Regions from separate parts of the Streptomyces durmitorensis genome, predicted to be linked through region 3. Evidence: riboswitches for the same ligand, from Rfam matches in the RefSeq annotation. Region 3 holds a riboswitch; each other region holds the start of a gene.
The links. A riboswitch is a leader RNA that binds a small molecule or an ion and turns the genes downstream of it on or off. The one in region 3 is predicted to bind cobalamin.
Positions count from the first base shown of each region.

Region 1: it holds a riboswitch for cobalamin, as region 3 does, so the genes downstream of both, M4V62_RS05185 (energy-coupling factor ABC transporter permease) here and M4V62_RS32190 (cobalamin biosynthesis protein) in region 3, are expected to answer to the same signal.
Region 2: it holds a riboswitch for cobalamin, as region 3 does, so the genes downstream of both, M4V62_RS15460 (ribonucleoside-diphosphate reductase subunit alpha) here and M4V62_RS32190 (cobalamin biosynthesis protein) in region 3, are expected to answer to the same signal.

Region 1 covers NZ_CP097289.1:1,083,521-1,089,176, reverse strand. The annotation lists gene mmsB (3-hydroxyisobutyrate dehydrogenase) at 1-662, shown strand, start outside; gene M4V62_RS05190 (enoyl-CoA hydratase) at 659-1,495, shown strand; cobalamin riboswitch at 1,656-1,839, shown strand; gene M4V62_RS05185 (energy-coupling factor ABC transporter permease) at 1,870-2,643, shown strand; gene M4V62_RS05180 (energy-coupling factor ABC transporter substrate-binding protein) at 2,643-3,047, shown strand; gene cbiQ (cobalt ECF transporter T component CbiQ) at 3,054-3,803, shown strand; gene M4V62_RS05170 (energy-coupling factor ABC transporter ATP-binding protein) at 3,800-4,687, shown strand; partial or broken gene M4V62_RS05165 (MDR family MFS transporter) at 4,676-5,656, opposite strand, start outside.
Region 2 covers NZ_CP097289.1:3,485,593-3,491,248, forward strand. The annotation lists gene M4V62_RS15450 (DUF3311 domain-containing protein) at 73-342, shown strand; gene mctP (monocarboxylate uptake permease MctP) at 339-1,988, shown strand; cobalamin riboswitch at 2,117-2,240, shown strand; gene M4V62_RS15460 (ribonucleoside-diphosphate reductase subunit alpha) at 2,376-4,784, shown strand; gene M4V62_RS15465 (ribonucleotide-diphosphate reductase subunit beta) at 4,784-5,656, shown strand, end outside.
Region 3 covers NZ_CP097289.1:7,211,067-7,216,722, reverse strand. The annotation lists gene M4V62_RS32220 (inorganic phosphate transporter) at 1-492, shown strand, start outside; gene M4V62_RS32215 (hypothetical protein) at 505-750, shown strand; gene M4V62_RS32210 (helix-turn-helix domain-containing protein) at 977-1,831, shown strand; gene M4V62_RS32205 (hypothetical protein) at 1,876-2,421, shown strand; gene M4V62_RS32200 (hypothetical protein) at 2,348-2,662, opposite strand; gene M4V62_RS32195 (DUF397 domain-containing protein) at 2,659-2,922, opposite strand; cobalamin riboswitch at 3,160-3,293, shown strand; gene M4V62_RS32190 (cobalamin biosynthesis protein) at 3,399-4,340, shown strand; gene M4V62_RS32185 (cobyric acid synthase) at 4,337-5,656, shown strand, end outside.

The DNA.
Region 1 (5,656 bases), 6.1 Mb from region 3:
CCGCGCGGCCGGGCACGCTGTTCATCGACTGCTCGACCATCGACGTGGCCGACGCGCGCAGCGCGCACGAGGCTGCGGTCGCGGCCGGGATGCGGACGCTGGACGCCCCGGTCTCCGGGGGAGTGGTGGGCGCCGAGGCCGGCACGCTCACCTTCATGGCGGGCGGCGGCGAAGCCGAGTTCGCCGAGGCCGAGCCGCTCCTGACGGTCATGGGCAGGAAGGCGGTGCACTGCGGCGGGCCCGGCGCGGGTCAGGCCGCGAAGATCTGCAACAACATGATCCTCGGGGTCTCGATGATCGCGGTGAGCGAGGCGTTCGTACTCGGCGAGAGCCTCGGCCTCTCCCCTCAGGCCCTGTTCGACGTGGCGTCGACCGCGTCCGGCCAGTGCTGGGCCCTGACCGTCAACTGTCCGGTGCCGGGCCCCGTCCCGGGCAGCCCCGCCAACCGCGACTACCGCCCCGGGTTCGCCGCCCCGCTGATGGCCAAGGACCTCGGCCTGGCGGCCAACGCCCTTGCAGCCAGTGGGATCGACGCCCAACTCGGCCTCAAGGCGGCTGAGTTGTACGCCACTTACGCGCAGGGAGCCGGAGCGGACCAGGACTTCTCCGGGATCGTCAACACCATCAGGCACCACAAGGCAGGGGACGGGGACGACGCATGACCACGGAGACCACGGAGACCACGGAGACCGCGGAGACCGCGGAGACGGCTGAGGCCACGGAGTCGTACGAGACGATCCGCATCGAGCGGAAAGGCCGCACCGCGCTGCTCACGCTCGACCGCCCCAAGTCCCTGAACGCACTCAACCTCCAAGTGATGAACGAGATCGTCGCCGCGACGGCTGACCTGGACCGGGACCCGGGCATCGGCTGCATCGTCCTCACCGGATCACCGAAGGCGTTCGCCGCCGGGGCCGACATCAAGGAGATGCGGCCCCAGAGCTACATGGACATGTACCTCAGCGACTGGTTCACCGCCTGGGACCGGCTCGGGGCGCTGCGCACGCCGACGGTCGCGGCCGTCTCTGGTTACGCGCTCGGCGGAGGCTGCGAGCTGGCCATGCTGTGCGACATCCTGCTGGCCGCCGACACCGCCGTGTTCGGACAGCCCGAGATCAAACTGGGCGTCATCCCCGGCATCGGCGGCTCGCAGCGGCTGACCCGAGCGGTGGGGAAGGCCAAGGCCATGGAGATGTGTCTGACCGGCAGGACCATGGACGCCGACGAGGCTGAGCGGGCCGGGCTCGTCTCCCGGGTGGTGCCCGCCGGTGATCTCGTCGGCGAGGCACTCGCCGTCGCCGAGACCGTCGCGGGGATGTCCCTGCCCGTCGCGATGATGGCGAAGGAGGCGGTGTCACGCGCCTTCGAGACGACCCTCGCGGAGGGCGTCCGCTTCGAACGCCGCCTTTTCCACGCCGTGTTCGCGACCGCGGACCAGAAGGAGGGGATGGCCGCCTTCGTCGAGAAGCGACAGCCCGGCTTCACGCACTCTTGACCCTCCACCCGCTCCCCGACGCCCGAAGAAGGCGTGGCGCGCGCCAGGTGTGCACGCACCGGGCACAGGGGCTGACCAGGGGCGTACGCCCTGGTCGTGTGCGCTCGCGCGTGCCACAGCTGCGGTGGTCCCGCAAGTTGTCAGGAATCTCGGTCGCGCACTAAGGTCACCACGCCTTGGTGAACGGGAAATCCGGTGTGATGCCGGTGCGGCCCTCGCCACTGTGATCGGGAAGTCCGGCTCCAGCCCTCGCGGCAGCCACTGGGTGCTCACGCACCCGGGAAGGCGGAGTCCGGTCGGTACGACCCGTCAGCCAGGAGACCGGCCAAGGCACGTTGTCCATCCACGAGGTGCTGGAGAGGGTCTGCTTAGCCATGCACATAGCCGAGGGTTTCCTCCCACCGGCGCACGCGATCGCCTGGGGCGTAGCGTCCGCGCCGTTCGTCGTCCACGGAGTCCGCTCCCTGACCCGTGAGGTCAAGGAGCACCCGGAGAGCACCCTGCTCCTGGGAGCCTCCGGTGCCTTCACATTTGTCCTTTCCGCACTCAAAATCCCTTCCGTCACGGGCAGTTGCTCGCACCCGACGGGAACCGGGCTCGGCGCGATCCTGTTCCGGCCGCCGATCATGACGGTGCTCGGCACCATCACCCTGCTGTTCCAGGCCCTGCTGCTCGCCCACGGCGGGCTCACCACGCTCGGCGCCAACGTGTTCTCCATGGCGATCGTCGGGCCATGGGCCGGATACGCCGTCTACCGGCTCCTGAAGCGGTACGACGTGCCGCTCATGGTCGCCGTGTTCTTCGGCGCGTTCGTCGCCGACCTGTCCACGTACTGCGTCACCAGCGTCCAGCTGGCCATGGCGTTCCCCGACCCCAGCAGCGGATTCATCGGCGCCCTGGGCAAGTTCGGCGGCATCTTCGCCGTCACGCAGATCCCCCTGGCCGTCAGCGAGGGACTGCTCACCGTCATCGTGATGCGGCTGCTCGTGCAGTCCAGCAAGGGTGAGCTGACGCGGCTCGGCGTGCTCCTCCAGGGCAAGCGGTCGGCCACCAAGGCGACGGAGACGGCGACGACGGAGAAGACCGCGACGACGGAGGAGACCGCGGCGACGGAGAAGACGACGACGGAGACGGGGGCCAGCGCCTGATGAGCCGGAACGCGAAGATCAACACTCTGCTGCTCCTCATCGTCGCCGCGCTCGCGGTACTGCCGTTGGCGCTCGGTCTCGGCGACGACGAGAAGGAGCCGTTCGCCGGGGCCGACGCCCAGGCCGAGACCGCGATCACCGAGATCAATCCGGACTACGAACCCTGGTTCTCGCCGCTGTACGAACCCCCCTCCGGGGAGGTCGAGTCGGCGCTCTTCGCCCTGCAGGCGGCGCTGGGCGCGGGCGTCCTCGCGTACTACTTCGGTCTGCGCAAGGGACGCAGGCAGGGCGCGGAGATCGCACGGTCGCAGGAGGCACCCGCACCCGCACCCGCCCCCGCATCCGCCCCCACGGAGCAGACAACCGATGCGGAGGGCGCCCGGCCAGAGACCGAGCAGGTCTGACCCGGCGTGCTCCCCATCGACGCGGCGGCGCACAGCAGTCGCTGGCGCCGCCGCCATCCCGTGGACAAGGCCGTGCTCGGGCTCGGCCTCACCGTCCTTGCCGTCTCCCTGCCGCCCTGGCCGGGTGCCGCCCTGGTCCTGGTCGCCGCGCTCGTCGTGCTGCTCGGGCCCGCCGGTGTGCCGCCGCGCAAACTGTGGCGCGCCTACCGCGTGCCGCTCGGCTTCTGCGTCACCGGCGCCCTGACCCTGATCGTGCAACTCGGCGGGCCCGAAGGGTTCGTCACGCTGGCCGACGGCGGCCCCGCGCGGGCCGGCGGTCTGCTCCTGCGCACCTCGGCGGCCTCGCTCGGTGTCCTGCTCTTCGCCTTCACCACACCGATGTCGGATCTGCTGCCCCGCCTGGTGAAGGCGGGCGTACCGGCGCCGGTCGTGGACGTCGCCCTGGTCATGTACCGCATGAGCTTCCTGCTCCTGGACTCCATGAGCAGGATCCGGCAGGCGCAGGCCGCGCGCCTCGGCCACACCACCCGGGCCGCCACCTGGCGCTCCCTCGGCGGCCTCGGCGCCACCGCGTTCGTGCGGGCCTTCGACCGGGCGACGCGATTGCAGGCCGGGCTCGCCGGGCGTGGCTACGACGGAACCCTGCGGGTGCTCGTGCCCGACGCCAGGGTCTCCCGGGGCTTCGTGGCCGTCAGCGCGGTACTCCTCACGGGCCTGGTGGCCCTCACCCTCGTACTGGAAAGGCTTCTTCCATGAGCGAGCCGAGCGCTCCTCGCGAGCGAGAGGCGAGCGAGACCCTGGTCGCTCTGCGCGCCGCTTCCTACGCGTACGAAGAAGGGCCCACCGTGCTCAGCGGCCTGGACTTCGACGTCACCGAGGGGCGCGCGCTTGCGCTCCTCGGCCGCAACGGCAGCGGCAAGACCACCCTCATGCGGCTGCTGAGCGGCGGACTCCGCCCGGACCAGGGCGGATTGACGCTCGGGGGCACCCCCGTGACGTACGACCGCAAGGGTCTGACCCGGCTGCGCACCACCGTGCAGCTGGTCGTCCAGGACCCGGACGACCAGCTGTTCGCGGCCTCGGTCGAGCAGGACGTGTCCTTCGGGCCGCTGAACCTGGGTCTTTCCGACGCCGAGGTCCGGGCGCGGGTCGCCGAGGCGCTCGCCGCGCTCGACATCAGCGCCCTGGCGGACCGGCCGACGCATCTGCTCTCCTACGGCCAGCGGAAGCGGACGGCCATCGCCGGCGCCGTGGCGATGCGGCCGCGCGTACTGATCCTCGACGAGCCGACGGCGGGGCTCGACCCCGACGGCCAAGAGCGCCTCCTGGACACCCTGCAAGGCCTGCGGGACGCGGGGACGACCGTGGTCATGGCCACCCACGACGTCGATCTGGCCCTCCGCTGGGCCGACGACGCGGCGCTGCTCACACCCTCGGGGGTGCGTACGGGACCGGTCGCGCAGATGCTGGCCCACCGCGACCTCCTGGCGCAGGCGGGCCTTCGCCTGCCCTGGGGGATCGCCGTATCGGAGCTGCTGCGGACCAAGGGGCTGCTCGACGTCGCGGGCGAAGGGCCGCGCACCCCCGAGGAGTTGGCGGCCCTCACGGCCCCGGCGATGCCCGGTGCGTCAGCCGGCTGACGCACCGGGAGCAGGGGTGCGGCGGGGCAGCAGCGCCACGGCGAGGAGCGGGACCGCGGCGAGCGCGAGCCACGGCACCGAGGGCGGGAGCCCCGCGTCGAGCAGCGAGCCGGTCGCGGCGCTGCCCGCGAGGACGATCAGACCGGAGACCGAGGACAGGGCGCCGGTGTAGAGGCCCAGCCTGCCGTCGCGCGTCAGATCGGGGACCCAGGCGCGCGCGGCCGGGGCGACCAGCATCTGGCCGAGCGTGAGCAGGACGACGAAGGCGGCGGCGGGCAGCAGCCCGGCAGCGCCGGTCCAGGCGGCCGGGCGCGCGAGGGCCACGACGGCGAACCCGGCGGACACGAGCACGAGCCCGGCCGCCATGGAGCGCCGCTCGTCGAGCCGGCCCGCGGCCCAGTGCGTGACCGGAAGCTGCGTGGCCACCACGAGCAGCGAGGACAGGGCGAAGAGCCAGGCCAGCGGCGCCTGTGACCCGGCCGCGCGCTCCACCTCCTGCGGGAGGGCGAGATAGAGCTGGTTGTACGCCAGGAGATAGGCGCCGTAGGCACAGCACACCGCCAGGAAGCGGCGGTTGCGCAGCAGCTCGCCCATGCCTCCTCGTACGCGGATCCGCTCCCGCCCGGGGATCCGCTGGGGCAGCAGCCACAGGTGCCCGGCCAGGACAAGGACGAAGACCCCGGCCCCGGCCAGGCAGACGGCGCGGAAGTCGACGGAGAGCAGCAGCGCGCCGATGAGCGGACCGAGGAACGCGCCGGCCTGGCCCGCCACGGTGAGCAGGGCCAGGACGCGGGTGCGCGGGCCGTGGCCTTCCTCCTCCCAGAGCACCGCCTGCCGGGCGACCTCGGACTCCACGGCGGGGGAGAACAGGGCCGCGGCGAACCCGATCAGGAGTACGGCGCCGATGACCGCCCAGGTCTGCCGCGCGAAGCCGAGCCAGGCGAAACCGGCGATCCGCAGCACGCACCC
Region 2 (5,656 bases), 3.7 Mb from region 3:
CCATAGATCAATCCTCTCGCTTAGATTTCCCGCACGTTAAAGGTGGGATAAGCGAGGGAGCGGAGCCGCGAAGTGTCAGATGCGCCTGAAGTGAGCAGACCGGTGATCACGCCGGTCCGCGTGGTCATTGCCCTCTGCCTCGTCGCGCCGTTCGTGGCGATGCTCTGGGTGAGCTCCTACGCGAAGGTCGAACCGACCTTCATCGGCATCCCGTTCTTCTACTGGTACCAGATGCTGTGGGTGCTCATATCCACCGCTCTCACCATGATCGCGTACAAACTGTGGCAGCGTGACCAGCGCGCCCGCAAGGCCGAGCAGGCCCAGGGGGGTGCGACCCGATGAACGAGCTCGCAGCGGACACGGGCGGCGTCAACGGCATCGCCCTCGCCGTCTTCATCTTCTTCTTCGCCGCCGTCACGGCGATGGGCTTCCTGGCCGCGCGCTGGCGCAAGGCCGAGACCGAGAGCCTGGACGAATGGGGCCTGGGAGGCCGCTCGTTCGGCACCTGGGTCACGTGGTTCCTGCTCGGCGGCGACCTCTACACCGCGTACACCTTCGTGGCCGTCCCGGCGGCGATCTACGCGGCGGGCGCGGCCGGCTTCTTCGCGGTGCCGTACACGATCCTCGTCTACCCGCTGATCTTCACCTTCCTGCCGCGCCTGTGGTCGGTGTCGCACAAGCACGGATACGTGACCACCTCGGACTTCGTGCGCGGGCGCTTCGGCTCCAAGGGGCTCTCCCTTGCCGTCGCGGTCACCGGCATCCTCGCCACGATGCCGTACATCGCGCTCCAACTGGTCGGCATCCAGGCCGTCCTCGACGTCATGGGCGTCGGCGGCGGTCCGGACACGAACTGGTTCATCAAGGACCTGCCGCTCCTGATCGCGTTCGCGGTGCTCGCCGCGTACACGTACTCGTCGGGTCTGCGCGCCCCCGCGCTGATCGCGTTCGTGAAGGACGGCCTGATCTACCTCGTCATCGCCGTCGCGATCATCTACATCCCGATCAAGCTCGGCGGCTTCGACGAGATCTTCCAGGCGGCGAACGACAAGTTCTCGTCGGCGAACGAGGCGGCGGGCAAGCCCGTCGCGGGTCTCGCGCCGGGCCACGCGGGTCAGTGGACCTACGCCACGCTCGCGCTCGGCTCCGCGCTCGCGCTGTTCATGTACCCGCACTCGATCACGGCGACGCTCTCCTCCAAGAGCCGCAACGTGATCCGCCGCAACACCACGATCCTGCCGCTCTACTCGCTGATGCTGGGCCTGCTCGCGCTGCTCGGCTTCATGGCGATCGCGGCCGGGGTCAAGGTCGAGAACGGGCAGCTGGCGATCCCGCAGCTGTTCGAGACGATGTTCCCCGACTGGTTCACCGGCGTCGCGTTCGCGGCGATCGGCATCGGCGCGCTCGTGCCGGCCGCCATCATGTCCATCGCGGCCGCGAATCTCTTCACCAGGAACATCTACAAGGACTTCATCAAGCCGGACGCGACACCCGCGCAGGAGACCAAGGTCTCCAAGCTGGTCTCGCTCCTGGTGAAGGTCGGCGCGCTCGCCTTCGTCCTCACCATGGACAAGACGGTCGCGATCAACTTCCAGCTCCTGGGCGGCATCTGGATCCTGCAGACCATGCCCGCGCTGGTCGGCGGCCTGTTCACACGGTGGTTCCACCGCTGGGCGCTGCTCGCGGGCTGGGCGGTCGGCATGGTCTACGGCACGGTCGCCGCGTACGGCGTCGCCTCGCCGACGCAGAAGCACTTCGGCGGCTCGTCCGACGAGATTCCCGGCATCGGCGAGATCGGCTACATCGGCCTCACGGCGTTCGTCCTGAACGTGGTGGTCACCGTGGTCATGACCTTCGTCCTGCGCGCCATGAAGGCCCCTGACGGCATCGACGAGACCTCTCCCGGGGACTACACCGCGGACGCGGGCGACCCGGGTGTCGTTGAGGAGCTGCCGCCGGCCACGGCCGGGGCGCCTGCCGGGCACTGAGCCTCTCCCCCACACCGATCAGCACGCCAGGCGGGCCGCCGGAGGAATCCGGCGGCCCGCACTTGTGTGTGTGGTACGCAGTGCCGACACAAGATGTGGGGCTGCTTCTCAGAGCCAGCACAAGATGTATGCTCGTGCTCGCTGTCGCCGCAGGGGAATCCGGTGCAAGTCCGGAACTGTCCCGCAACGGTGTATGAGTACGCATTTGTCGTGCCCACGAGTCCGAAGACCTGTCGACAGCGCACCCGTTCCGACCGGTCCGGGTGCCAACGACGTCCGGGCCTCGTGGAATGGGCTGGTGGACGCGGAGCACAGCCCTGCCCTGGGCGCGCCCGTGCGTCACCTTCCCCTCCCCAAGGCTCTGAGCCGAGCGAGGGAGTGCTCCACGTGACCATCGCGCCAGCCGAACCTGCGTCAGCGCAGACCACCGACGGTCAGCAGACCGCCGACGGCCCAGGAACCGCGCTGCTGCGTACCCTGACCGAACTCACCGTCGACCTCCCCGACGCCGACCCCGGCCGCGTCGCCGCCGCCGCGCTGCGTGGGCGTTCGGCCCGAGCGGATCTGGCGGAGCTGCGGGAGCTGGCTACCGAGGCCGCAGCCGGTCTCATCTCCGAGGACCCGACGTACTCGCAGCTCGCGGCCAGGCTGCTCAGCCTCAGCATCCGTGACGAGGCCGCGTCGCAGGGCGTGCGCTCCTTCTCGGACTCGGTCGCCGTGGGGCACCGCGAGGGCCTGATCGCGGACCGCACCGCCGCGTTCGTCACCGACCACGCGGAGCACCTCGACACTCTCGTGGAGGCGGCGCTTCAGGACGGCGCCGACTTCCGCTTCGGCTACTTCGGCCTGCGCACCCTGCACAGCCGCTATCTCCTGCGCCACCCGATCACCCGGCATGTCATCGAGACCCCGCAGCACTTCATGCTGCGCGTGGCGAGCGGCCTGGCAGAGGACGGCAGTACGCGCTCGGTGGACGAAGTCGCCGCCCTGTACCGCCTGATGAGCCGCCTGGACTACCTGCCGTCCTCGCCGACGCTCTTCAACTCCGGCACCCGCCACCCGCAGATGTCCTCCTGCTACCTCCTCGACTCCCCGCTGGACGAGCTGGACTCCATCTACGACCGCTACCACCAGGTCGCCCGCCTCTCCAAGCACGCGGGCGGCATCGGCCTCTCGTACTCCCGCATCCGCGCCCGCGGTTCACTGATCCGCGGCACGAACGGCCACTCCAACGGCATCGTCCCGTTCCTCAAGACCCTGGACGCCTCCGTCGCCGCCGTGAACCAGGGCGGCCGCCGCAAGGGCGCCGCCGCGGTCTACCTGGAGACGTGGCACTCCGACATCGAGGAGTTCCTGGAGCTGCGCGACAACACGGGTGAGGACCAGCGGCGCACGCACAACCTCAACCTCGCGCACTGGATCCCGGACGAGTTCATGCGCCGGGTCGCCGCGAGCCAGGACTGGTCGCTGTTCTCGCCGGCCGACGTGCCCGAGCTGGTCGACCTGTGGGGCGACGAGTTCGACGCCGCCTACCGCAAGGCCGAGGCGGACGGGCTCGCCCGCAAGACCATCCCGGCCCGTGACCTGTACGGCCGCATGATGCGCACTCTCGCGCAGACCGGCAACGGCTGGATGACGTTCAAGGACGCCGCCAACCGCACCGCCAACCAGACGGCGGAGCCCGGCCACACGGTCCACTCCTCCAACCTCTGCACGGAGATCCTGGAGGTGACGGACGACGGGGAGACGGCCGTCTGCAACCTCGGTTCGGTGAACCTCGGCGCCTTCGTGGACACCGCCGCCGGTGACATCGACTGGGAGCGGCTCGACGAGACCGTCCGTACCGCCGTCACGTTCCTCGACCGCGTCGTCGACATCAACTTCTACCCGACCGAGCAGGCCGGACGCTCCAACGCCAGGTGGCGTCCGGTGGGCCTGGGCGCCATGGGGCTTCAGGACGTCTTCTTCCAGCTGAAGCTGCCCTTCGACTCCCCCGCGGCGCGCGCCCTCTCGACGCGCATCGCCGAGCGGATCATGCTCGCCGCGTACGAGGCGTCCGCCGACCTGGCAGAGCGCAACGGTCCGCTCCCCGCCTGGGAGAAGACCCGCACCGCGCGCGGTGTCCTGCACCCCGACCACTACGGCGTCGAGCCGGCCTGGCCGGAGCGCTGGGCCGCGCTGCGGGAACGCATCGCCGTGACCGGCATGCGCAACTCGCTCCTCCTGGCGATCGCGCCGACCGCCACGATCGCGTCCATCGCGGGCGTGTACGAGTGCATCGAGCCGCAGGTCTCCAACCTGTTCAAGCGCGAGACGCTGAGCGGTGAATTCCTCCAGGTCAACGCCTACTTGGTGCAGGAGCTCAAGCGGCTCGGCGTCTGGGACGCGCAGACCCGTGAGGCGCTGCGCGAGGCCAACGGCTCGGTGCAGGGCTTCAGCTGGATCCCCGCCGAGGTGCGCGAGCTCTACCGCACCGCGTGGGAGATCCCGCAGCGCGGCCTGATCGACATGGCCGCCGCGCGCACGCCGTTCCTGGACCAGGCGCAGTCCCTGAACCTGTTCCTGGAGACGCCGACCATCGGCAAGCTCTCCTCGATGTACGCGTACGCCTGGCAGCAGGGTCTGAAGACCACGTACTACCTGCGCTCGCGCCCCGCGACCCGGATCGCCCGCGCGGCGGCCGGCCGCACCGAGGCCGCCGAGCCCACCCCCGCCCCCGTACCTGCGCAGGCATCGGCCGAAGAGGCCGTCGCCTGCTCCCTGGAAAACCCCGAGTCCTGCGAGGCCTGCCAGTAATGAGCTCCACCACCAACGCCGAGAAGAACCTCCTCGACCCGGGCTTCGAGCTGACCCTGCGTCCCATGCGCTACCCGGACTTCTACGAGCGCTACCGGGACGCGATCAAGAACACCTGGACCGTCGAGGAGGTCGACCTCCACTCGGACGTCGCCGACCTCGCCAAGCTCTCGCCCGGCGAGCAGCACATGATCGGCCGTCTGGTCGCGTTCTTCGCGACCGGCGACTCGATCGTCTCCAACAACCTCGTGCTCACGCTCTACAAGCACATCAACTCCCCCGAGGCACGGCTCTACTTGAGCCGCCAGCTCTTCGAGGAGGCCGTGCACGTCCAGTTCTATCTGACGCTGCTCGACACCTATCTGCCCGACCCGGACGACCGCGCCGCCGCGTTCGACGCGGTCGAGGAGATCCCCTCCATCCGCGAGAAGGCCGAGTTCTGCTTCCGGTGGATGGACTCCGTCGAGAAGATGGACCGCCTGGAGTCCAAGGCCGACCGGCGCCGCTTCCTGCTGAACCTGATCTGCTTCGCCGCGTGCATCGAGGGGCTCTTCTTCTACGGTGCCTTCGCCTACGTCTACTGGTTCCGCTCGCGCGGTCTGCTGCACGGCCTGGCGACCGGCACGAACTGGGTCTTCCGCGACGAGACGATGCACATGAGCTTCGCCTTCGACGTCGTCGACACCGTCCGCAAGGAGGAGCCCGAGCTCTTCGACGACGCGCTGCAGACGCAGGTCACGGACATGCTCAAGGAGGCCGTCGAGGCCGAGCTGCAGTTCGCGCGCGACCTGTGCGGTGAGGGCCTGCCCGGCATGAACACCGACTCCATGCGCGAATACCTGCAGTGCGTCGCCGACCAGCGGCTCCAGCGC
Region 3 (5,656 bases):
GCCGCGACCGCGATCCTCGCCTCCTCGCACATCGGCTTCTCGCTCTCCACCACCCAGGTCTGCTCGGGCGCCGTGATGGGCGCGGGCCTCGGCCGCAAGGGCGGCGTGGTCCGCTGGTCCACGGCGACCCGCATGTTCGTCGCGTGGGGCCTGACGCTCCCGGCCGCCGGTCTGGTCGGCGCGGGCGCGGAGTTCCTCACCAAGCAGGGCCCCTGGGGCGTCGCGGCGACCGCCGCGCTCCTCATCGGCGGCTCCGCCGTCATCTGGGTGCTGTCCCGGCGCAACGCCGTCGACCACACGAACGTGGCCGACGACGAGATCCGCGGCGCCTCGGAAGCCGAGCCCGCCGGTGTCGTGACCACCGCGATGGCCGCCGTCACCCCGCCGCCCACCGGTTCGGCCGTGACGGCCTCGGACGTCGACCTCGTCAAGGCCACCATCCCGGCCCCGACCGGCACCGTGGCGGACCCCGCCCGGCCCGCCACGGTGTAAGGACAACTGACCATGAACATCGACTGGGCAGCTCTCGGCTCCGTATTCGGAGTCAGCCTCGGCGTGACGGTGGCCCTGGTGGGCCTCTTCACCCTCGGCATCGTCGGCCTCTCCAAGCGTGAGGCGGCGGCGACATCCGGCGCCACCTCCTCCGCCTCCGCCGGCGGCCCTCCCGTGGCGGCACGCACGGGCGCGTACGTGTGCTTCGCACTCTGCGCGGCGGCTGTGGCGTACGGGATCTACCTGATCGTCGCCTGACGACGACCACGGCCTCACAAGAGCCGGGTGGGACGCACCTCATGGGTGCGTCCCACCCGGCTTTTACGTGTCCGCACACCCCCTCATTCACACGAACGAGGGCATGCGATGCGGCGAAGTGACATATGGCATACTGCTACTCAGCTGTCTGCTAGCGTCGGCTGCACATATGGCTCTCTGCCCTATGTCATTGAATCAGCAGCCATCACGACAGCGAGGAGCCACCATGTCGAGGGATGTCGACCCGAGCCTGAATCGCCGCAGGCTTCGCATCGCACTCCGCAAGGCCCGAGAGGCCACGGAGCAGTCACAGGGCCAAGCCGCCCAAGCCCTCGACTGGTCACTGTCCAAGATCATGAGGATCGAGCAGGGCACGGTCAGCCTCTCCGTGACCGATCTGCGCGCTCTCCTCCAGCAGTACGGCGTGACGGACCAGGAACTCGGCGCGGAGCTCGAAGCGGCCGCCCGCGGCTCCAAGGGGCCCAGCTGGTGGGCCAAGTACAACGACGTCATCGGACCGCAGTTCAGTCAGTACTTGGGGTACGAGAGCGCCGCCGCATCCTTTCGCACGTACAACCCGATCATCGTGCCCGGCCTTCTTCAGACGGACGAATACGCGATGGCTCTCCTCACCCCGCGTCTGGACGAGGGGCAGGCGCGGAAGATCGTGGAGCTGCGGACAGCGCGCCAGGAGCGCGCCCTGGAGGGTGAGAACCCGCCGTGGACGTTCTTCGTCGTCGACGAGGCCGCACTGCACCGGCAGGTCGGCGGACCACGCGTGCAGCGCGCCCAACTGCAGCGCCTCATCGACATCTCGGAGCGCCCGCACGTCTCCCTCCAGGTGCTGCCGTTCACGGCGGGCGCCCACTACTCCACCCTGAGCAGCTTCATCCTGCTCGGCTTCCTGGACGACGAGGACCTGCTCTACCTCGAAGCGCAGGGAAACCAGTCGATCCGTGACGACCACGAGCTGATCGTGCGTCACCAGGAGTGCTTCGAGTCTCTCCGCGAGACCGCGCACGACGGAGAGAAGGCCCTCGACCTGATCCGTCAGGTCAGGGACGGCATTGACAGCAGCTGACCTCTCGGGCCCAAGGAGTCCGTGAGGAGCGAGGAGGCCTCAACATGCCAGCCGCGTTGCGAGAGTGGTGGCACGGGGTCCTCACGGCCATCGGGCAGGCGCCGTGGCGAAGCGGTGGTTCGGGTGGTGCGCAAGGTGCCGGTGGGGCTTCCACCGGCTCGGCCTCCGATGCCACCGGCAGCGCCTCTCCCGGACAGACACCGGACGACGGCCCCACCTACAACCAGCTCGTCCGCGAGGCGATGGCCAACCAGGGCCGCACGGACCGGATGGACACGCTGGACCGCCATCGCACGGACGACAACCTCCGGATGTTCACGACCAGGATCGTCTACTGCACCGGCTGCATACTCGTTCTGGTGCTGACGCTCACCGGAGTGCTCGTCGTCCTGGGCACCGTCGGCATGACGGGCTTCTGGACGGTCGGCTCGGTGATCGCCGTCTTCTCGGCCCCCGTGATCGCGCTGAGCCGCCAGCTCACCCACCTGATCTCGCAGACAGGGGCGACGCCCACGCTCAGCGACGACCGCCGTGCCGTGGTTCCTGCCCAGCGTCCCGAGCCCAGGGCCGAGGCCGATGATCCTGCCTGAACTCGGCCGAACCCCACCAGAGCCCCATGGACACAGCGGCCGCCATGGCCGCGAAGGCCCAGACGGCAAGACGGGCGGCCGCGCCCTCGACCAGCAGCGAAGCCGCCGCACCGACCAGGGTGGCGGCCGCGCCGAGCAGCACGCACCCCGCCACGACCACGACGATCCCCGATGCCTTGCGCTTCCCCCCGTGCCCGCCTCTCACCAGGTGCCGCACCTCGGCGAGATGATGCTCGGTCATCCTGTCCCCCCTCCCTCTCCCCCGTCGCCGGCAAGAGCGTTCAGGAACGCCTGCCAGCGCTTGCCGGAGAAGACGACGCGTGGCCCCGACGGGTTCTGCGAATCACGGACGAGCACCGCCTCCCGCTCGAAGGCGACTTCGACGCAGTCTCCGGAGTACCCGCTGAAACTGCTCCTGCGCCACACCCGTCCCGACGACTTCTCCTTGGCCACGCCGACCTCCCCCTGCCCGAGAGCCGGCGCCGCTCGACGCGCGTCCATGTCGGCGTGCTCCGCCCACGCCGATGCACGATAGCGCCGTGATCTCGGAGGGCCGAGAGGTCCGCCGAGAACCACCACACCACGTAACGACCCGGACCGAATCACTCGTGGACCGCTCTCCGGTTGTCGCGTTCCAGTCTAGGAAAGTTCAATTTCCAGGCCTAGGGAAAAACCGGCCCCATGTGTGCCTCGGCACACTCTCCCGTCCCAGGTCAACGGCAAGTTGACGGGCGTTCGCGGGCGTGGTGGACTGCCGGAGCCATTACGGCGGCAGGAGAGGAAGCCGGTGCGAATCCGGCGCGGTCCCGCCACTGTCATCGAGGAGCGGGCTCCTCGGAAGCCAGGAACTCTCCCCGCCGGTCACGTCGAACCAGGGCGCGGACACCCTGAGTGAGGACATATCGCCATGCGCGGCCGCCCGTTGCCGGTTCCTGTGCCCCTGTCTGTTCCCCTCCACGTACCGGCCGGCTGAACCGGTGCGTGCCGATCGCGACTTCGCGTACGGCGCCGCCGCCGGCCTCCTCGGTGATCTGTTCCTCGGCGATCCTCGTCGCGGGCACCCGGTCGCCGCGTTCGGGCGGGCCGCCGGCGCCGTCGAGCGTGTGCTGTGGCGTGACCACCGCGGGTGGGGCGCCCTGCATGCCGTGGTGTGTGCCGGGGGTGCGGCCGGTGCCGCCGCCCTGGTCTCCTCTCTCGTACGTGACTCCCGCGCCGCATCCGTCGCGCTGACCGCGGCCAGCACCTGGGCCGTGGTCGGCGGGACCTCCCTCGGACGTGAGGCGCGGGCCATCGGCGGGGCGCTCGCCGCCGGGGACGTCGAGGTGGCACGGGAGCGGCTGCCGCATCTGTGCGGGCGCGATCCGCAGGCGCTGGACGCCGACGGCATCGCGCGTGCCGTGGTCGAGTCCGTCGCCGAGAACACCTCCGACGCGGTGGTGGGGGCCTTGGTGTGGGGGGCTCTGGGCGGGGTCCCCGGGCTTGTCGGCTTCCGGGCCGTGAACACGCTGGACGCCATGGTCGGGCACAAGTCCGCGAAGTACCGGCGCTACGGGTGGGCTTGTGCCCGCCTGGACGACGTACTGGGATGGCCGGGTGCCCGGCTCACCGCCGTCCTCGCGGCCGCGGCCGGGGACTCGCCGCGCGGTGCGCTGCGGGCCTGGCGTGACGATGCCGCCAAGCACCCGAGCCCCAACGCGGGGCCCGTCGAGGCCGCCTTCGCCGGGGCGTTGGGCGTGCGGCTCGGGGGGACTCTCTCGTACGCGGGGCGTGTCGAGCACCGGCCCGTCCTGAACGGGGAAGGGCGTCGCGTCGAAGTCGCCGACATCGAGCGGGCCGTGAAGCTGTCGCGGCGGGTGGGGCTGCTGACCCTGGGGGTCGCCGCGGCCGTGAGCACGATACGGAAAGGCAGGGCCTCATGAGTGGTGGACTGCTCGTCGCAGGGACCACGTCCGATGCGGGCAAGAGCGTCGTCACCGCCGGGATCTGCCGGTGGCTGGCCCGCAAGGGGGTCTCCGTCGCACCCTTCAAGGCACAGAACATGTCCCTCAACTCCTTCGTCACGCGCGAAGGTGCCGAGATCGGGCGCGCCCAGGCCATGCAGGCACAGGCCGCCCGGGTCGAGCCGAGCGCGCTGATGAACCCCGTACTGCTCAAGCCGGGCAGCGACCGCAGCAGCCAGGTCGTCCTGATGGGCAAGCCCGTGGGCGAGATGACCGCGCGGGGCTACCACGGCGGGCGGCAGGAAGCGCTGCTCTCCACCGTCGTGGGATGCCTGGAGGAACTTCGGGGCAGCTATGACGCCGTGATCTGCGAAGGCGCGGGCAGCCCCGCCGAGATCAATCTGCGGCGTACGGACATCGTGAACATGGGGATCGCGAGAGCCGCCCGCTTCCCCGTGGTCGTGGTGGGAGACATCGACCGCGGTGGCGTCTTCGCCTCCTTCTTCGGGACGACCGCGCTGCTCGGCGCCCAGGACCAGGAGCTGGTCGCCGGGTATCTCGTCAACAAGTTCCGGGGCGACGTCTCGCTGCTCGAACCCGGGCTCGACATGCTTCTCGAACTCACCGGACGGCGTACGTTCGGTGTGCTGCCGTTCCAGCACGGCCTCGGCATCGACGAGGAGGACGGCCTGCGGGTGTCCCTGCGGGGCGCCGTCAGGGAGTCCGTCGTCGCTCCCCCGGTCGGCGAGGACGTGCTGCGGGTCGCCGTCTGTGCCGTGCCGCTGATGTCGAACTTCACGGACGTGGACGCGCTGGCCGCCGAACCCGGCGTCGTCGTGCGGTTCGTGGACCGGGCCGACGAGCTCGTCGACGCCGATCTGGTGGTCGTGCCGGGGACGCGCGGGACGGTGCGCGCCCTTCAGTGGCTGCGCGAGCGCGGCCTCGCGGACGCCATCGCGCGGCGCGCCGCCGAGGGGCGTCCCGTGCTCGGGATCTGCGGTGGCTTCCAGGTGCTCGGCGAGCACATCGAGGACGACGTCGAGTCGCGGGCCGGAGCCGTGGACGGGCTCGGGCTGCTGCCCGTGCGCGTGCGCTTCGAGCGCGAGAAGACCCTCGCGCGGCCGGTCGGCGAGGCCCTCGGAGAACCCGTCGAGGGGTACGAGATCCACCACGGCGTCGCCCAAGTCCTGGGCGGAGAGCCCTTCTTGGACGGCTGCCGGGTCGGCGAGGTGTGGGGCACGCACTGGCACGGGTCGCTGGAGAGCGACGCGTTCCGGCGCCGCTTCCTCACCGAG